Regions from separate parts of the Exiguobacterium sp. ERU653 genome, predicted to be linked through region 2. Evidence: riboswitches for the same ligand, from Rfam matches in the RefSeq annotation. Region 2 holds a riboswitch; each other region holds the start of a gene.
The links. A riboswitch is a leader RNA that binds a small molecule or an ion and turns the genes downstream of it on or off. The one in region 2 is predicted to bind S-adenosylmethionine.

Region 1 (6,968 bases), 440 kb from region 2:
CCGTCTTTGAAGTGCACGAACTCGCGACAATCGCTTACACGCCGGGGCGCGTCGTTTGGAGACGTGATGAGGCGCTAGATGTGTTCGCGACACCGGACCTCGCTATCGAGCGTCATGCATCCTCTTATTACTACGAAGAAGCATTGACGAATCTATATGTGGGCTTGTTACGCGAACGTCGAGGGGAGACGCTTGCCGGATTCGAGCTCATTCAAGTCGCAGCCGTTCAAAATGTCTTGAAAGCAATCGGTGAACAAGGCGACGCCTTCAACCCGACACGTCGGGTCGAGTCGAGACATCCGCAGATGATTTCTTTCCTGTTGGGCGGGGTATTAGGATATGGTAGATCAGGCGTCGCGGCGTCGGCCATCTTACGTTTTATCGAAGAGCGACATGTTGTCAACACGACGATGAAGCGAGAGATTGAGCGGTTGCTTGAGACGTGAATTGATTTCTCAGAATATGCTACATTGATGAGAGAGGTGATGAACAGATGGTGACACTATACGGCTATCCACCATGCAGTACGTGCAAAAAAGCAGAAAAATGGTTGAAAGAGCAAGGCATCGATTATACATACGTCCATATCGTCGAATCGACGCCGACGAAAGAAGAACTCGCTGATTTATGGAAGCAATCGGATTTACCGCTCAAGAAATTCTTCAACACGAGCGGGCAAGTTTACCGGAATGAAGGAATTAAAGACAAGTTGCCACATTTATCAGAAGACGAACAACTCGAGTTATTAACGAGCAATGGTATGCTTTTGAAGCGACCAATCGTCACAAATGGTGAAAAAACGACCGTCGGATTTTCAGAAAAGTCCTTTACGGACGTTTGGGGCTAAGTGCTATAATACAGATGTGAGTCTAATTTATTTGAGGGGGAAGTTAGGATGAGCAAAGTACCAGCAAATTTACGTTATTCAAAAGAACATGAATGGGTAGAAGTCAACGGAACGAAAGCCCGCATCGGCATCACGGATTTCGCACAGAGCGAGCTAGGGGATATCGTGTTTGTCGAACTCCCAGAAGTCGATGGTACAATTTTGCTCGACGAGCCATTCGGTTCGGTCGAATCAGTGAAGACGGTCTCTGAGTTGTATGCACCGGTATCAGGACGCATCACAGCAGTGAACGAGGACCTCGCGGATTCTCCAGAACTCGTCAACGAGTCACCGTTTGAAAACGCATGGATGGTCGAAGTCGAATTGACGGAAGAGTCAGACCTCGACAAACTCATGTCTGCGGAAGAATACGAAGCGATGATTCAAGGATAATCAAAACCGGCCTCTCCCGAATCGGAGAAGCCGTTTTTTTGTTTACTCGAAGTCGAGGCGGTAGTGATCGGATTTGATGAGCGTCGCTCGTTCAAACACGAGATAGAAGAATATTCTAAAATTTCAACAGAGCACGATTTTTGAATGAGAATCCATCGCCCATTATAATGACAGGAGAGGTGAGAAGAATGATTACAGACGGATACTTATATATATACGCCCCGATGTGTGGTACATGCGCTGTGGCGGAGAAAATGTTGACGGTCGTCGAAGCGGTCGACCCTGACATTAAAATTGAAAAGCGGGATGCGAACTATATCCCAAAAGAGCTCGAAGCATATCAGGTGATGAGTGTTCCGGCACTATTGAAGCTTGAAAACGGCAAGGTGCGAGATCGTCTTTACGCGTTTCAAAATGTGCAACACGTCCTCTCTTTCATGAAGTAAGAGAGGAACATTAGAATAATCTGAAAATTTTAAATAATCAGTTGACACAGAAAGTTCACGAATGGTATATTCATTACAACATCTTACTTGAACACAAAATAGGACGCGATATTCCCGACATCAAGACGTTTTAGCGAAGCCGCTGCTACACTTTACACGAATACACGTCAGTCTTCCCTTCGATTGTCCCCCAAAAAAATCAAGCGAAGAGAGACGTTTCGTATAATCGCACGGTCCAAGCTAAGATTGAGTGGTGATTGGTGAATCTCCCCCATGTAAGGGTGGAATTCTTGAACGGGCAAAAGATTCTCATCTATGGGCTGTCCTTCCGTGACTCAAGGTGCTACGTTCTGTGTCGTCCTCGGACGGCACCTTTTTTTAATTTTTTGAAAAAAGGATTTGACAGCAGAAAAAGCTGTCGCTATGATAAAGCTAATCGAATATACAACACTCTTATCAAGAGAGGCTGAGGGACTGGCCCTATGACGCCCAGCAACCGCGGAGTAATCCGAAATGGTGCTAATTCCAGCAAGGTGAAAACCTTGAAAGATGAGAGCAATCGTTGTCCGTACGATAAAGTGCGCACGTTTGCTCAAACGTGTGCGCTTTTTTTGTTGTCAGGAGGGAAATATATTGATTCAATTACGAAACGTCGCCAAATGGTTCGATACGAAAAATGGTCGTGTCCAGGCGGTTGATGATGTATCACTAACGATTGATCGCGGTGAAATTTTTGGAATAATCGGATATTCAGGGGCAGGGAAGTCAACGCTCATCCGATTGCTCAATCGTCTCGAATCACCATCAAGCGGTGAAATCGAGGTCGCCGGCAGCGAGCTGACGAAACTCAGCCCGAAAGAATTACGAGGTGTCCGTAAAAACGTCTCGATGGTCTTCCAACACTTTAACCTTCTATGGTCGCGTACGGTCGCAGAAAATATCAGTTTTCCGCTCGAGCTGATTGGGGTGCCGGCAAGTGAGCGGAAACGTCGGGTTCAAGAACTCGTCGAACTCGTTGGATTGGCCGGTCGCGAGGACAGCTATCCGTCACAATTATCGGGCGGTCAAAAGCAGCGAGTCGGGATCGCACGCGCGCTCGCCACAGACCCAGAGGTGCTCCTCTGTGACGAAGCAACGAGTGCACTCGACCCAAAGACGACGGATTCGATTCTCGAACTGCTCGTCAGTATCAATAAGAAACTCGGATTGACGATTGTCCTCATCACGCATGAGATGCACGTGATTCAAAAGATCTGTCACCGAGTCGCCGTGATGGAAGCAGGAAAAGTCGTCGAGACGGGTCAAGTCTCGGACGTGTTCCAACATCCGAAACAACCGATCACGAAAGAGTTCGTCAAACAAATCGGAGCGGTCGACGATTTGTCGCTCACGTTCGAACATTTGAAGGAACGGTATCCGAGCGGTCAAATCGTCAAATTGAAATTCTTGAACGAGACGGCAGAGCACCCGATTTTGTCTGACGTTCTTAAAACACATGACATCGGATTCAACATTATCGGTGGGAACGTGACCCAGTCACAAGTCGGTGCGCTCGGTACGCTATTCATCCAACTGATTGGGGAAGCAAGTGAAATCGAACGCGCCATCGCGTCGATTCGTTCGCAATCCGTAGAAGTGGAGGTGGAAAGCGATGTTTCCTAACGTAGATTGGCAAATTATGATGGAGCAGACTTGGGAGACGTTATATATGACGCTCGTCGCAGGTGTGGCGACGTTTGTGATCGGACTCGCTTTAGGTTTGGTTCTCTATATTACAAACGAATCGCTATTATTGAAGAATCGTCCGATTTACGTCTTTGTCAGCGCAATCGTCAACGTGTTCCGTTCGATCCCGTTCATCATTTTGATTATCTTACTCATCCCGTTCACGCTGTTCTTACTCGATACGATGCTCGGTTCGACGGCGGCGCTTCCGGCGCTCATCATCGGCGCGGCACCGTTCTATGCTCGAATGGTCGAACTTGCGCTTCGCGAAGTAGACCGAGGGGTCATCGAGGCAGCAGAGTCGATGGGAGCGACGAAATGGCAAATCATCTATAAAGTGTTAATTCCTGAAGCACTCCCGGCGCTCGTCTCCGGGATTACAGTGACCATCGTTGCAATCGTCGGCTATACGGCGATGGCCGGAGTCGTCGGAGGCGGCGGTCTCGGGAACTTGGCCTATTTGGAAGGGTTCCAGCGTTCACAAAACGACGTCACGTTCGTGGCGACGGTGCTCATCTTGTTGATCGTGTTCGTCATCCAGTTCATCGGTGACCGACTCGTTACAAAAATTGATAAACGTTCAGCTTAATACAACATATATTATTTGGAGGGATTCATTATGAAAACTTGGAAAACAGTACTCGGATTGACAGCTTTATCAGCATTCACGGTTCTCGCGGCTTGCGGCGGAGAAGAGGCAGACTCGGGGTCTGGCGATGAAAAAACATTGATCGTCGGTGCATCGAACGTACCGCACGCTGAGATTTTAGAGCACGTCCAAGAAGAATATGAGGCAAAAGGGTACAAGCTTGAAATCAAGAAGTTCCAAGACTACGTACTTCCGAACAAGACGCTCGCGAGCGGGGAGCTCGATGCGAACTACTTCCAACATGAGCCGTACCTCAAGTCACAAATGACTGAAAACAAAGATTACAAATTTGCCTCAGCGGGTGGCGTCCACATCGAGCCGATCGGGGTCTACTCACAAACTTACAAATCGCTCGATGAACTTCCGGAAGGGGCAGAAATCATCATGAGTTCATCGGTCGCTGACCACGGACGAATTCTTACGATGCTCCAATCAGAAGGACTCATCACACTCGCAGAAGGCAAAACAGTCGATGCGACAGTATCTGATATCGTTGACAATCCGAAAGACTTAGAGTTCAAGACGGACGTAGAAGCGACTTTACTCACAACGGCATTTAAAAATGGAGAAGGCGATGCGGTCCTTATCAATACGAACTATGCGATTGACGCAGGTCTCAACCCGCTTGAAGATGCCATCGCACTTGAAGGGGAAGATTCACCATACGTCAACTTAATCGTCACACGTGAAGGGGACGAAGAAGATGAGCGCGTCAAGGCACTCCTCGAAGTGTTGACGTCTGAAGAGACACAGCAATGGATCTTAGACGAATACAAAGGTGCGGTCGTACCGGTACAACAATAAATCAGCTCGACTCAGGGGTCATCCCCTGAGTCTTTTTTTGTCTAGTGTTCTTTCATGAAGAGAAGTACACTACATATATGAAAGAAAAGGGGGGATTTGGATGAAGTTCAGACAGATTCATCCACTGACGTGGGGCGTCTTGTTCGGGACGTTTTTTGCACGACTGGCGACGTTTTTTGTCATGCCATTTTTTGCGATTTATTTGGCCACGCTCGGCTTTTCAGCGAGTGTAATTGGAACGATTTTTGCCGTGACGGCACTTTCGGGCCTGTTCATGAGTTTCTTTGGAGGGACGCTATCTGACCGCTATGGACGAAAACAGCTCATGCTCATCGGGATCGTGCTCAATGCCGTCACGTTCGCAGGACTTGCGCTCGCGACAGAGCTATTTTGGTTTTACATGCTATCGATTTTGATGGGGATGTCACGCTCTTTTCTAGAACCGGCTTCACGTGCACTCATCAGTGACACGACCCAGGCAGAAGAGCGAGTCATCGTCTATAACGTCCGTTACTTTATGATCAACATCGCCGCAGCCATCGGACCACTGTTAGCAGTCGTGTTGTCACTAACTGGTGTGAAGACCGCCTTTTTTGTCGTGACCGCCGTCTACATCATATACGGCATGATCATCTCATTCTTATTCTATAAATATCCGTTTGAAGAAGGGGATGGAGTAAAGGTACGTCCGCGCCTGACGGAGACATTCCGCGTCTTACGGGACGATCGGACGTTTCGGGCGGTCATCATCGGTATGATTTTTGCAATCATCGGTTACAGTCAGTTCAATTCGACACTTCCTCAATTCATTGCGCTGAGTGATGGGTTAGAAGACGGCTCAAGATTATTTGCTTACTTATTGACGACGAACGCCATCACGGTCCTCATCGTCCAGTATCCGATTATGCGTTTCGGGATTCGTGTCTCCCCGATCAAATCGCTCTTTTTCGGCATCTCGACACTGTCGTTCGGGCTGTTGTTGATTGGATTCGCTACAGTGGAATGGGTCCTCTTTGTCGCAATGGTCATTTTCACGGTCGGTGAAGTGTTGATGTTCACGATGACGGACGTCTTAACGGATGAACTTGCGCCGGAACATTTGCGGGGAACTTATTTTGGAGCGATGGGATTGACGTCGCTCGGACAGACGATTGGGCCGATTATCGGGGGCATGTTACTCGATACGTTTGGTCAATCTTCGCTTCCGGTATTCGGTAGTTTGGCGATATTGACAGGATGCGGTTCCTTCTTCTTCGCCGCTGCTGTACGAGAACGAAAAGCTGTTCTCGCACTCATGGAGGAGAGTGCCGGCTAATGTCTTGATTTCCTACTATTAGCATTCTCAACTTTTATCATTCTATTGAGAATGAATCGTAAGGTGAGTCGCTTGAAATAAAAAATCGACTAGTCTAAGATTAGAATATATCTAATCTACGCCAAACAATTTGGCAAGAAAATACGGAAGGGGTATCCGAATGTCTAACGTACCACAAATGAAAATTGATGACCTCCGCGTCTCAATCGAAGGAAAAGAGATTGTCAAAGGTCTTAACCTAGAAATTAAAGGTGGCGAAATTCATGCCATCATGGGTCCGAACGGGACTGGTAAATCAACACTCGCATCAGCACTCATGGGCCATCCACTTTATGAGGTCACTGGGGGAAGCGTCGAATTAAACGGCGAAGATGTCCTCGAGATGGAAGTCGACGAGCGCGCACAAGCAGGGATGTTCCTTGCGATGCAGTACCCGGCTGAAATCAGCGGTGTCACAAACGCGGACTTCTTGCGTTCAGCAATCAACTCACGTCGTGAAGAAGGTCAAGAAATCTCGCTCATGAAGTTCATCCGTGAACTCGATACGAAGATGGGGCTTCTCGAAATCCCTTCTGAAATGGCACACCGTTACTTAAACGAAGGATTCTCAGGTGGTGAGAAGAAACGTAACGAAATTCTTCAAATGATGATGATTCAACCGAACATCGCCATCTTGGATGAAATCGACTCTGGACTTGATATCGATGCTCTGAAAGTTGTCGCAAAAGGTGTAAACGAAATGCGCTCAGA
Region 2 (6,968 bases):
CGGAATCAACTTGATGCTGCTTTTTACATTGACTGAAAGAGCTGGGAGTCAAAAAACGGCTCTAGTGGACAGTCGAGAAACAGTGACATATCAGGAGCTAAAGACACGTTGCGAACACCTTGCTCATCATTTGGCTGATCAGTATGGGGTTAAAAAAGGACATAAAGTGGCGTTTCTATGTAAAAACCACGCGTCTTTCGTACAAGGGATGTTTGCGGCCTCACGACTCGGTGCTGACATCTATATGCTTCATTGTTCGATGAGTCAACTGCAGTTCAACCGGCTCGTAGAAGAACAATCATTCGATCTTTTGATTTACGATGAGGAGTTTGAAGACTTTATTGAAAACTCGTCTTACGAACATTCGACACTCGTCAGCTATCATAAGGAAAAGGTATCAATCAATCGTTTATCGGATTCGAAACGACCTCATCAAGGAAAGCTTCCGGTCGCATCGAGCGGGAAAATCGTGATGTTGACCGGTGGCACTACGGGTAGTCCGAAACAGGTGATTCACAAACCCTCCCTCTTTCACTTTCTAGCTCCATTCACGGCTTTATTGAACCGGTTGCTTTTGTCGTTATTCAACACTGCCTATATTGCCACGCCGATTTACCATGGCTACGGCATCGCCATTCTTTTATCTTTTCTAGCGCTAGGGAAAAAGGTTGTCATTCAGGAGAACTTTGATGTGCAGAGAGCCTGTGACCTCATTCGGCAACACAAGATAGAAGTGGTCACGGTCGTCCCGCTCATGATCCACAAAATGTTACGACACGATCCAACATCACTTCATTCCCTCGCATGTATCGCATCCGGTGGTGCGAAGCTTCATCCCGTTTTAGTCCGTGAAGTACATAACGAGTTAGGGAGCGTCTTATACAATCTCTATGGGACATCGGAAGCGGGCTTAAATCTCATCGCCACGCCAGAAGATTTACAGTATGATGCGAATACGCTCGGAAGAAGGATTCCGGGAGGAGACTTGCAGATAGTGAAGGATGGGGTGGAAGTCGATCCAGGCGCCATCGGGGAATTTTGCATACGAAATAAGTGGTCCATGCAAAACAGGAAGAACCGCTGGATTCAAACGGGTGATGTCGGATACCGTGATGAGAACGACTATTATTTTTTGTGTGGACGAACAGACGACTTGATCATCTCTGCTGGAAACAATATTTACTCCGGGGAAGTCGAGACGGTTATGCGCGACCATCCGAATGTCGAAGACGCCGCTGTCATCGGGGTAGAGGATGTGTACGCCGGTCACATCTTGAAGGCGTATGTACAGGTATACGACGAAAAATTAACAGAAGAAGCACTAGTGAGCTGGTTGCGCGAACGAGTGACAACATATCAGTTTCCACGAGAAATCGTATTCTTGGAGGCGTTGCCTTATACAGAGGTTGGAAAGTTAGACAGAAAACGACTTAAAACGATCACTCGTGCAGATGAATAGATATTTAGGAGCGAATCAAATAATAAAAGTGGATGGTTTACTTTTTGTTTTTTCGTTTTTAGCCATTGTTTTATGCCATATTTTTGAATCTCAAGGTAGATGTGATGATCATTCTTTTGACAATCATTACATTATCGTTTATTAAACATGTTGCATCGTTAATAAAGAAGGATAGTTAAATCGTTATGAATCGAAACGTAGGAACCACAGATAGATAATAAGATTACTTTTTCAATTTGAATTGTTTGATCCGCCACATCATCGACGTCATAAAAGCTGCCCATCCACCGAGTACAAGGATATAAATTGCCAAGAAAAACACAAATGCTCCATAGTCTTCGAGCTCTTCGAATGGATTCTGAATAATCATCGGTTCGGATAGTATGCCGACCACCATCAATGGAATGAAAAATAGAAAAAATCGCTTCCAAAAGTAGTGTTTGTATAGTTGTGGCAATGTCTGCTCCATGATCGACCCTCCTCAATGAAATTACACTTATTTACATATATGATAGCATATACACAATTGATGTTGGATGATTGGTCTTTATTTTTTAGCCGATTTCAAATGAAAAGAGGGTGGCCGATTCATTCAGCCGCCCTGCAGTCAATTCATTCACTTGTTCCAGTCAGTTCTCCCGTCCCGAACGTCGCGCTGAACGCACGGCACCAGATGACGACGGTGTTGTACTCTTCTAGATTCACATCCTTAGGGACCAAGTAGTTTTGATTCCCGATATTCCCTTTTAGAGCCCCTAGACTGACGCCTTCGGTCGTCTCTTGACCTGGTTTTGTCAAATAGACAAATAAGTCTGGACCGTTCGTCGTCTCGAACTCTTCAAATCGGAGATATGTCCCGTCTTCTGCCTCGACCGAGCGGATCGTCCCGGTCGTCTCATAATTTTTCTCCCCGTCCATGAACACACCCGCTACTTCGGTTGGACTCGGTTGTGCTTCCGGTGTCTCAGACGTCTCTTCTCCCGCTTCTTCTTCAGGGGCTGGTGATTCGACAGCTGTCGGTGGCAACCCTTCGTCGACCGTCTCTGTTAAAAATAGTGGGGAGATCAGCCACCAGGCGATGGCTATGATGGCGATACCGATGATTCCGATGATGATTTTTGTACGAGTCTTCATATATAATCCTCCTTTTCAGGTGTTTGAATCGTTACATTCCTTTTCCCGATTCATGGGCTTATAAAAAGACGCGAATCATTCAATTCGCGTCAGTTGAACATCATGCTGTCTCGGTCCACTTCTCCTCGATGAACTCGTCGCGTCCCGAGATGGCCCGGTCCTCCTTATAATGCTTCGGATTTTTTTTATGATAGTCCTGATGGTAGTCTTCTGCAGCAAAGAACGTCGTTGCTGGAATGATTTTCGTGACGATCGGGGCCGTGAAGCGCCTACTCGCTGCCAACACATCGCGACTCGTCTCAGCAGCGACTTGTTGTTCTTCCGTGTGATAGAAGATAGCTGGGGCATACTGAGGTCCCCGGTCTTGGAATTGACCACCGTCATCGGTCGGGTCGGTCTGAATCCAATACAGTTCAAGGAGACGTTCATACGAGAATAATGCTGGATCATATGTGATTTGAACGACCTCAAGGTGCCCCGTCGTCCCGGTTTTTACTTGTTCATATGTCGGATTGGCGACTTGTCCACCCATATAGCCGGATATGATGCCTTCAATCCCTGGTAATTCCTCAAATGGTGTCACCATACACCAAAAACAGCCACCTGCGAATGTTGCTTTTTCCATTCTGTCGTTCCCTCCAAATCGTCATTCAACAAAAAAGCGCTCACGTCGGATGACATGAGCGCTTTCGTCATATCGTCCAAGGTTTCCCTTGCTGGTCGTAGCACCTTGCCTAAGGCAGGTTGCTGTGAAGTCGCGGAGCCAGATCTCTCGTTCACTCTTGATATCGATATGTAGTTGGTGAGAGCATCATATCACCCTCAAAATACATTCGTCAATGATTCGGTTTTCGTTTCAACTGAAAAACAGTCAAGACGATGATGAATCCAATCAAAGCGATGGAAATGGGTGTACCATAAGGCACATTTTCACCGTATAGCTGTATGAAAAATAGACCGAACACAGCTAGCAACACGAATATGTAGGATCGTGTCATAGGAACCTCCTGTTTTTTCTTAAGTGTAACAAGAACACATCGACTTGGCGATACGAAAAGGAAATCAGACATAGAGCACGAATAAAAGGGGAGAGATAAAGGAGGAATGTATGATGGAACAAATCCAATTACATGAACTGACGATTGAACGTGCGCATCGTGGGTATAAAGAAGGACAATTCACGGCGAGAGACGTGACCGCCTATTATTTAGGACGGATTGCGACATATAATGAACGGCTTCACGCCGTCATTCAAGTCAATCCAGACGCCCTGTTCGAAGCAGAGGCGGCAGACCGAGCCTACCGAAAAGGAGTACGCAAACCGCTACTCGGTATTCCCGTCTTGATCAAGGACAACATCGAGACGAACGGTCTGATGCGCACGACAGCGGGTGCCGCCGCGATGCGACATCATTTCGCCGGTCGAGATGCCGAGCTCGTCAAACGGTTACGGGCTGACGGGGCTATTATCCTTGGGAAGGCGAACCTGTCCGAGTGGGCGAACTTTTTAACGGAAGGTATGCCGAACGGATGGAGTGCCGTCGGTGGACAGACGATGAACCCATATGGCGACGCGTTAAATGTCGGGGGATCAAGTTCGGGGTCGGCTTCTGCGGTCGCGGCGAACCTCGCTCTTCTTGCGGTAGGGTCCGAGACGAGCGGTTCAATCGTCCATCCGAGTGTCCATAACAGCATCGTCGGGATCAAGCCGACCGTCGGATTGATCAGCCGCTCCGGAATCATTCCGATCTCACGTTCTCAAGATACGGCAGGACCGATGGCGCGTACGCTTCGTGATGCGGTCATCTCCTTACAATCGATGTGTGGTGAGGATGAATCGGATCCGGCGACTCTTGAGACACCGGTCGGCCCCCCTTACGTGACATGTCTCGACGTGAGGCAGGCGGTCGGGATGCGCGTCGGGTTCGTCAAACCGGACATTTCAGACGAAGAAGTCGGATTGTATGAACAGGCAATCCAGTTGCTACGACAAGCCGAAATCGAACTCGTCGAGGTCACGCTGCCGAAGCATGCGGCGCTAGAGCAGGCGGACATCCTGTTCGACGAATTCAAGCTCGGGGTCGCGGCGTATCTCGCGAACACGACAGTGCCATTTAAGACGCTTTCCGATTTGATCGAGTGGAACGCGGAACATCCTGAATCGATCCCGCACGGCCAGACCATCTTTGAAGAGGCGAACGCCCGATCTGGAAAACTGATCGAAGCGAGCTATCTCGACCGTCGCATCGCGGACGTCCGTCTCGCAAAAACAGAAGGGATTGACGCATTGCTTCAAACTCATAAACTGGATGCAATCGTCCTCCCACATGACATGAACTACGACATGGGTGCGAAAGCAGGGCATCCGACGATTACAATCCCTTATCAACTGAAAGAGAGCGGTGCCCCATTCGGCCTCTCGTTCACGGGGACGAGCTACGCGGAGCGTGATTTGATTCGGGTCGCTTATGCGTTCGAACAGTTCATCACACGACCGACGCCTCCAGATTATTCGTAAGTTGCACCCGTCTCTCACGTCCGCTACAATGGTACGTATGCGGATTAGAGAAAGGACAGATTACAATGAAATCATCTATATACGGGTTGACGTTTGATCAGCTCACAAATGAGTGTACGGAAGCGGGATACGGTGCCTTCCACGCACGTCAAGTTTGGGACTCGCTCTACATCAATCGGGTCAAATCGATGGACGACCTCAACGTACGAGACGAGGTGCGCGAGTACTTAACAGAGAAATACGTCATCTCGACTCAAGACCTGTTCGTCAAACAGGAAGCGGGCGACGGAACGGTCAAATTCTTACTTAAATTACATGATGGGCACTACATCGAGACGGTGCTCATGCGTCATAAATACGGTCGTTCGGTCTGTGTGACGACACAGGTCGGATGTAACATCGGCTGTAGCTTCTGTGCTAGCGGGTTGTTGAAGAAGACACGTGACTTGACGGCTGGTGAGGTCGTCGAGCAGATCATGACCGTCCAACATTTCCTCGATGAAGAAGGAGATGGTGATCGCGTCAGCCATATCGTCGTCATGGGAATCGGCGAACCGTTCGACAACTTCGACAACTTGGTCGACTTCTTGCGTGTCGTCAAAGATGAGCGTGGTCTTGCGATCGCTCCGCGTAAGATCAACGTGTCGACGAGTGGGCTCGCGGACAAGATCTACAAGTTCGCAGACCTTGACTTACGCATCAACTTGGCGCTCTCGCTTCATGCGCCGAATGATGAGCTTCGGACACGCATCATGAAAATCAACCGGGCGTTCCCGCTTGATCAACTCATGCCATCGATTCGTTACTACGTCGAGAAGACGAACAAACGAATCACTTTCGAGTATATCCTACTCTCGAAAGTGAACGATTTACCGGAACATGCGGAAGAACTCGCCGACTTGATTGAAGACATTAAAGACAAGTCGTACATCAATTTGATTCCATACAACCCGGTCAACGAGCACATCCAATATGAGCGAAGCACGCCTGAAGACATCATGGCGTTCTACGACATCTTGAAAAAACGTGGCGTCAACATTGGTGTCCGTCTCGAGCACGGGACAGACATCGATGCGGCATGCGGTCAACTCCGCAGTAAGCATATGAACGTCGAAGGCGCGAAGTGAAAAATGGCCTCTCCGAATCTCGGGGAGGCCATTCGTTTACTGTTTTTGCCCGACATATTGAATCACAGCGGATTCGCCGTGATGGAGTGTGCCTTCTTCTCGCCAGACGACCGTCTCGTTTAAGACGAGAGGGACGAAATCGTCTTCGAGTTGGTGAAACATTTCTTCGGTGTACAGTAAGGAGGCGTCTTTTGGTCCGCCTGTCCCGTAAGCGAGTTGATGTGTAGAGTAGACTTCACTCAGGAACAAACCACCAGGTCGAAGCGTTTGTCGAATACCGGCGAACACCTTTTCTCTGACATGTGGAGGAAAGTGGCCGAAGATACAGATGACCATGTCATACGCCTCGTTTGGCCAGTCCGCTTCATTCAAATCAATCTGTTTCGTCTGAAGGGAGACGTTTCGTGACGTCGCCAAACGATTCGCTTTCTCGAGCCCTACTTTCGAAGCGTCCCACATTTCGACGTCGAGTCCGAGTGTGGCGAGCCATACTGCGTTTCGACCTTCTCCTTCCGCGATGGCTAACACATGTTTTCCTTCAAGCCGATGTGTTGTGATGAAGTCGAGTAAAAATTGATTTGGCTCCGTTCCGTACACATATTCATCGGTATTGTAACGTTCGTTCCATTTAGACAAATGATCCACTCCTCTCACCTTTCAATAAATATATCAAAATGATGAGACTAGGGTGGAAATCCTCTACGATTTTTCGAATTCATGCATAGTCCAG
Region 3 (6,968 bases), on a different contig from region 2:
TGATCTTCATTTTAGCGGCGGCGTTGTTCCGAGAGACCAATCTACTTGTCGTCAGTAGCATCGCGGCTGCATTAACATTTTTTATTAAGCGGCTCCTCATTCAAAAAGAGCGGCAAGATGCATTCAAATCGTTGATCGAACAATACGATGAAGCAAAAGAAGCCGTCTCCTTGTCACAGAGTGAGGCGCAAGCCATCGAAGTTTTTTTAAGTCAGTGTGAACAATTGAATCACTACGATGAAGGATATGTCGAGTTCAGATTGTTCGATCGTATACTCTACTTTGATTTGAAGACACGTCAACCAATCGATCGACCAGTCGTATACGCACTACTCGACATCAGTCAACCGAATGACCCCGTCCTCGACTATGAGATGCGATTTGAATGGGATGCCTCACTTTCCGATGCTTTCCATAATGACTATCATAGCTTCGTCTCTGTCCGCTCGGAAGAAATAGAAGGAATTCGTACATGGATTGTCATGACCGGCGAGCCGGTTTATGGATATCCAAAAATCATTCAGCAGGAAATCATCAAACTCTTAAAGTCGTTCAATCGGACCATCAGTCGGTGTCATGAACGAGACCGTCTCTATACCGAGAGCCGGACGGATAGTTTGACGCTTCTCGCAAATGCACGCGCATTTTATGAATATGGGATTCAACAAATATCCGATATCTCGATGTATCCGATTTCGGTCGCCATGCTCGATATTGATTTCTTCAAAAAAATCAATGATACGTATGGACATCAAGTCGGTGACCACGTGTTACAAGAATTCGGGCGACGAATTCGACAAGTACTTCGTACAGATGATTTTGCCGCACGATATGGCGGGGAAGAATTCATTTTACTCCTCAACCAGTGTGATATGACCCAAGCGATTGAAGTCGCAGAGCGCATTCGTCACCAAATCGAAGCAAAACCATTTTGTGTCGACCAACACGAAATTTCTGTGACCACGTCGATTGGAGTCGATACGATTGAAGCGTTTGGAAATAAGCGTCTAGATGATACGATTCGAAACGCAGACCGCGCGCTGTATGTCGGTGGGAAATATGCAGGACGTAACCGCGTGGCACACTTCAACAATTTAACGACGTAAACTCCCCTTTCTCACATCGAATTGGGGAGTTTTTAAGTTGACAACTAGATTCGAAACAGGTACGTTAAGGAACGTGTTTGATAATGGAATAGACTAACTTTTTATCGAGAGAGACGGAGGGACTGGCCCTGTGAAGTCTCGGCAGCGGGGAACCTGTGCCAAATCCAGCGGGCGTATTGCTCGAAAGATGAAAAGGGTATTTCGCACGAAGGACCTTTTTCTCAGAAAAGGGTCCTTTTTATTTTTAATGAGGTGATTATTTTGGAACAACCAACAGCAAACAAATGGGCACTCTTGCCGTTGCTCGTCTTCTTACTCTTCTTCATCGGAGCGGGTGTCTATTACGGGGACTTTTATAAGTTTCCAGTCCTCGTTGCGGCCATCATCGCCTTGATGGTTGCAGCATTCATGACAAAAGGAAATGCTACCCAAACCGTCGAGCGCATCGCTCAAGGAGCCGGCAATCCGGGAATCATCATTATGATTTTTATCTTCTTACTGGCCGGCGCATTTTCAACCGTCGCTGAATCAATCGGCGCCATCGATGCAACGGTCAACGCTGCGTTGACTCTCTTACCACCATCGCTTCTTTTGAGCGGGCTCTTCGTCATTGCCGCCTTCATCTCCATGGCGATGGGAACGTCGACCGGGACGATTGCTGCACTTGCACCAATCGCACTCGGTATACATGAAGAGAGTGGTGTCAACGTCGCCATCGCTGCGGCAGCGGTCGTCGGGGGTGCGATGTTCGGGGATAACCTCTCGTTTATCTCAGATACGACCATCGCTGCTGTGCGGACACAACGGACGAATATGCGTGATAAGTTCCGAACGAACTTCTGGATTGTGTTACCGGCCGCAATCATCACAACCATTTTACTCGCCGTCTTATCGAACGGTGAATCGACTGTCGATGTCGCTGCATTTGAGTGGTATAAACTGATTCCGTATCTCGCGGTGATCGGACTAGCGTTAACAGGACTGAACGTCATTCTCGTTTTGTTAGGTGGGATTACGCTCACGGGTATCATTGGTCTACTTGACGGAAGCTTATCTGTGACAGCGTTTGTGACAGCCATTGCGGACGGGATGATCGGCATGGCCGAAATCTCGTTCTTGACGTTACTCATGGGCGGACTTGTCGGACTCATTTCACATAACGGCGGTCTCGCATATTTACGTGATGCCTTGACGTCACGCATCCAAAAACGGGCCGGTGCTGAATGGAGTATCGCCGGTCTTGTCAGTGCGACAAACGTGGCGACGGCGAACAACACGATTTCCATTCTCGTAGCCGGACCGCTTGCAGCGAACATTGCAGACGAATATGACATCGAACGGAAAAAGTCTGCTAGCGTGCTCGACATCTTCTCGTGCGGCGTACAAGGGATTCTCCCATACGGAGCACAACTCCTCATTGCCGCAGAGTTGACGGAGACGGCATCGCCTGACCTCGTCCCGTTCATGTTCTATCCGTTCCTCCTCTTTATTTGCGGAGGGATTGCCATTGCTTTCAACTTCCCGCGCTTTAAAAAACAGTCATAAGCGAAAACACCCCTTTCTCAAAGGGGTGTTTGTCGTTTGGTCACCATCTCTTGTTTCAATTGCTCGTTCCGTTTCTTGAACGCCCGTCGCTTGAGCACTTCCTCAAGCCCTCGACTGATGGCCCATAGTATGACTAAGAGCAGACCGAGCATCGACAAGCGAAACGGGCTTTGAATAAATTCTTCCCACTGGTCTCCGATGACAGAGAAAATGACGACGACGAGCAGTTTACCAAATCCCGCTGCTAATATGAACGTACGGAGCTTCATTTGGATGAGCGCCAGTAAATAGGTAATCAAACTGACCGGGATGAACGGGAGTGAATATAAGAACCCGAGCGAAATCGGGCTCATGTGATTAATTCGTTCTAACCAATATATCGCCGTCTTATGCTTCTCAAGCCATCGTGTCATCGGTTTTCGGAAGATGTACCGGACGGCCGCGAAGACGACAATCGTTCCGAGAAGACTCCCGATCCACGACAAGAGAACACCTAACAAAAAGCCATATGTCGCCGCATTCGCAGAAATGATTAAGACGAGTGGCAGAAAAGGGAAGATTGCTTCTAAAAATGGAGCACCAAGACCAGCCCAAGGACCACCAGGCAAACTCTGAAGCCACTCAATCAATTGGATAATGTACTGTTGGAGAGAAGTGAGCATAGTCGTTCCACCTTCAACTTTCGTTACTACTCTATTACCCGAATTCGATTTAGAAGACGCATCTCCCTGCATTCATCAAAAAAAATTAAAAACCATTTGCGAAAATCCGTCGTGATATTTATCATATAATAATGGACTTGTGGTTGCAGGCAAGTCTATTCGTCGAACGACACAACCCAACGTTCGTTTTCCTGCAAAAAACTGAACACAGGGGAGCAACATAACATGGAAACAAAACCAATGCGGGTCTTGCTGTACTATAAGTACGTCAATATCGAAGACCCAGAAACACTCACGCAAGAACATTTGAAGTATTGTAAAGATCTCGGTATCAAAGGGCGTATCCTGATTTCTTCTGAAGGAATCAACGGAACGTGCTCCGGTACATGGGAACAAACCGAGCAATACATGAATGATTTGAAAGCAAGCCCACTCTTCAGCGATATTGAGTTTAAAATCGATGAAGTCGAAGAGCATGCCTTCAAGAAAATTTTTGTTCGTCACAAGAAAGAGCTCGTGACGTGGCGCTTTGATGGTGAGTTTGATGTGCCGAAACAACACGGAGCATACCTAGAACCAGCAGAATGGAAAGAGATGATGAACCGTGATGATGTCGTCATCCTCGATGTTCGTAACAACTACGAGTACGAACTTGGTCGCTTTAAAAATGCGATCAAAATTGATGTAGAGGCTTCACGTTACATGCCGGAATGGCTTGAAGAGAACAAGGACCTCTACGAAGGGAAAACTCTTCTCACATACTGTACCGGCGGCGTCCGTTGCGAGAAATTTACAGCATATATGCGTGACCAAGGTCACGATAACATTTTCCACTTAAAAGGTGGTGTCGCGATGTATGGAAAAGACGAAGCGACAAAAGGAGAGAACTGGGACGGTGAGCTTTATGTCTTCGATGAGCGCATCAACGTCCCTGTCAACTCGGTGAACCCATCTGTCGTCTCACATTGCATGCATTGCGGGACAGAAACGGTTCGTTACGTTAATTGTGCCAACCCGGAGTGCAACGTTCAACATTTCTGTTGTGAAGAGTGTGAACCGAAACAAATGCGTTCATGCTCAAAAGAGTGTCAAGAACACCCACGCAACCGTTATATCATCGACAATATTGCAGAGAAACTTCAGGAAACTGAAGGAGTAGTCGGGTAACAAAAATCGACCAAAAGGTGTCACGGATGACTCATCCGCGGCACCTTTTTTGACGAAATCTTAACGTATAATCTGAGACGCTTTCGGGTATAGTGAAGGTACTATGTCAGACAGGAAGTGAATACTTGCATGTTTAACGAACCTTTACTCGCTGCGATTCTTGCTTGGTTTATCGCCCAAGCGGCCAAACTCGTAACTGAACTCATTAAAACACGGGATTTTGAAATTGAAATCATGTTCGCTTCAGGCGGCATGCCGAGTTCACACTCATCTACTGTCGTTGCTCTCGCTACGGCAATCGGTCGTGCAGAAGGGATTGACTCGAGTATGTTCGCACTCGCCGTCGTCTTTGCGACAATCGTCATGTATGATGCTACCGGAGTTCGCCAGGCGGTCGGGTTTCAAGCTCGTCTCTTGAATGACTACTTTAAGGGGATCAAACATGAAACCCCGCTCTTGAATGAGCTTGTCGGACATACGCCGTTCCAAGTCATCATTGGGGCTTTACTCGGCCTTGTCGTTGGATTGTTTTTTCCCATTTAATCGTTAAAGGTATGTCATTTCTCACACTCTCGATTCTTTTTGTGAAGTTTCACAAAGAAGACGGTATACTCAGAGTGAGGAGGAATCGATATGCCTTTTTTGCAGAAATCATATGAATCACTCGATACACTCGCCGAAGCGATTGGCCAAGCGATTCGAGCACCTATTACGATTGAAAATCGCTATCACCAATTACTCGCCTATAGTACCCATCCCGACTCGACCGACCCGGCCAGAATCGCGACCATTATCGGTCGTCGCGTACCTGAAGCCGTGATCGAAGATTTATGGGAGAGTGGTATTTTAAGAGAAGTCACCGTCCAAGATGAACCCGTTGTCATCCCAGCGCGGCTCTCCATCGGTCTCGGGGAACGCGCGGCAATCGTCATCAAACAACATGATGAAGTACTCGGCTATATTTGGAGTTTAGCCCGCACAAATCCGTTCACCAATCAAGAGTTGGCAATTCTACAAGAAGGAGCGACAATCGCCAAGAAACTACTCATGACAATTGCGATGCACGAACGTCGTATCAGTGCCGAGCTTGAACGTTTTTTATTAGATGTCCTTGCTTCTTCGTCGCTCTCCGATTCTAATCGCGAAAGATTGAATGAACTCGCACCTATCGCGGTCGCGAGTCGTCTAACAATCATCGAATGTACCCAACCGATCACCCCTCAACTCGCTGAGCGTCTTCATTATGTGCTCGCAACTCAAGAGGCAATCGAAGTCGTTTTACATGCCATCGATGGTCAGCAGTTACTCGTCTGGCACTATATGAAGTCTGAACTGTCCGATGAAGAGACGGAATTATTAGCTTGGGCGGAACGGTTCGAACAGTTACTTCAAGACAAATTTATCGAATCCGAACCACGACTCGGAATCAGTCGACGCTTTTTTGAGAGTGACATGTTATACGACGCAGCCGAGGAAGCAAGACGCGTCACGACATTGCGTCGCAAGTTCCCTCTCGAACTCTCGACTTCCCGTGCTTTCGAACAGATTGGAATTTATCAACTTGTCCCAGAGCTCGCACGGCGCATCGGGCTCCGACTTGAAACCCATCCGACCATCGAACGGTTGCAACATTACGATTCGTCCCATCAGACCGAACTCGTGACGACACTCGAATGGTATTTTTATTTCGAAGGCAATGTTAAGCGAGTCGCATCCCACCTACACATCCATCCGAATACCGTCCTATACCGGATTCGACGCATCGAAGAGTTGACGAATATCACTCAAGTGTCATTACCGGAACGAGCTATGATTTATTTGGCCATCAAAGCTGGTCAATATCGATTAGAAGACTAGACGTTCGCTTTGTGTTTTTTCACAAAGCGAACGTCTTCGTTTTTAGAATCCATGATAAAGACAGCGCTTTCAATTGGATTTATACTAGGGGTGTGAACAATTTGTGTCAACGGAATGAAAGGGGAATGTTCCATGAAAATCGGGGTATTAAAAGAAATTAAAAACAACGAAAATCGGGTGGCATTAACACCGATGGGTTCATTTATGCTAACAGAGCTTGGTCATGACGTAGTCGTCGAAACGAACGCCGGACTCGGTAGTGGATTCACGAATATGGAGTATATCGATGCAGGTGCAACAATCGTCGAAACAGCGAAAGAAGTATGGGAAGGCGTCGAACTCGCACTTAAAGTAAAAGAGCCACAGCCGTCGGAATATCAATATTTCCGTTCTGATTTGACGCTCTTCACGTATTTACACCTCGCGGCGGAGCCAGAGTTAACGAAAGCGCTCGTCGATTCAGGTATAACAGCAATTGCGTATGAGACAGTAGAGGTCGATCGGACGTTACCACTTCTCACACCAATGAGTGAAGTGGCAGGTCGGATGGCTGCCCAAATCGGAGCACAAATCCTTGAAAAACCTCACGGTGGGAAAGGAATTTTAATGTCAGGATTACCAGGCGTGCCTC

Region 1: it holds a riboswitch for S-adenosylmethionine, as region 2 does, so the genes downstream of both, KNO95_RS06500 (methionine ABC transporter ATP-binding protein) here and msrA (peptide-methionine (S)-S-oxide reductase MsrA) in region 2, are expected to answer to the same signal.
Region 3: it holds a riboswitch for S-adenosylmethionine, as region 2 does, so the genes downstream of both, KNO95_RS10180 (Na+/H+ antiporter NhaC family protein) here and msrA (peptide-methionine (S)-S-oxide reductase MsrA) in region 2, are expected to answer to the same signal.

Annotation. Positions count from the first base shown of each region.
Region 1 is NZ_JACSKV010000001.1:1,260,929-1,267,896, reverse strand. Features, by position in the region: gene KNO95_RS06520 (hypothetical protein) at 1-446, shown strand, start outside; gene KNO95_RS06515 (arsenate reductase family protein) at 494-847, shown strand; gene gcvH (glycine cleavage system protein GcvH) at 896-1,279, shown strand; gene KNO95_RS06505 (thioredoxin family protein) at 1,468-1,725, shown strand; SAM riboswitch class I at 2,176-2,281, shown strand; gene KNO95_RS06500 (methionine ABC transporter ATP-binding protein) at 2,359-3,387, shown strand; gene KNO95_RS06495 (methionine ABC transporter permease) at 3,377-4,039, shown strand; gene KNO95_RS06490 (MetQ/NlpA family ABC transporter substrate-binding protein) at 4,070-4,903, shown strand; gene KNO95_RS06485 (MDR family MFS transporter) at 5,004-6,218, shown strand; gene sufC (Fe-S cluster assembly ATPase SufC) at 6,397-6,968, shown strand, end outside.
Region 2 is NZ_JACSKV010000001.1:824,121-831,088, reverse strand. Features, by position in the region: gene KNO95_RS04290 (class I adenylate-forming enzyme family protein) at 1-1,459, shown strand, start outside; gene KNO95_RS04285 (hypothetical protein) at 1,683-1,928, opposite strand; gene KNO95_RS04280 (DM13 domain-containing protein) at 2,072-2,593, opposite strand; gene msrA (peptide-methionine (S)-S-oxide reductase MsrA) at 2,694-3,218, opposite strand; SAM riboswitch class I at 3,286-3,385, opposite strand; gene KNO95_RS04270 (hypothetical protein) at 3,430-3,591, opposite strand; gene KNO95_RS04265 (amidase family protein) at 3,705-5,111, shown strand; gene rlmN (dual-specificity RNA methyltransferase RlmN) at 5,177-6,238, shown strand; gene KNO95_RS04255 (class I SAM-dependent methyltransferase) at 6,275-6,883, opposite strand.
Region 3 is NZ_JACSKV010000002.1:34,968-41,935, forward strand. Features, by position in the region: gene KNO95_RS10175 (GGDEF domain-containing protein) at 1-1,106, shown strand, start outside; SAM riboswitch class I at 1,205-1,300, shown strand; gene KNO95_RS10180 (Na+/H+ antiporter NhaC family protein) at 1,368-2,651, shown strand; gene KNO95_RS10185 (TVP38/TMEM64 family protein) at 2,669-3,313, opposite strand; gene trhO (oxygen-dependent tRNA uridine(34) hydroxylase TrhO) at 3,539-4,480, shown strand; gene KNO95_RS10195 (divergent PAP2 family protein) at 4,598-5,023, shown strand; gene KNO95_RS10200 (PucR family transcriptional regulator) at 5,114-6,337, shown strand; gene ald (alanine dehydrogenase) at 6,470-6,968, shown strand, end outside.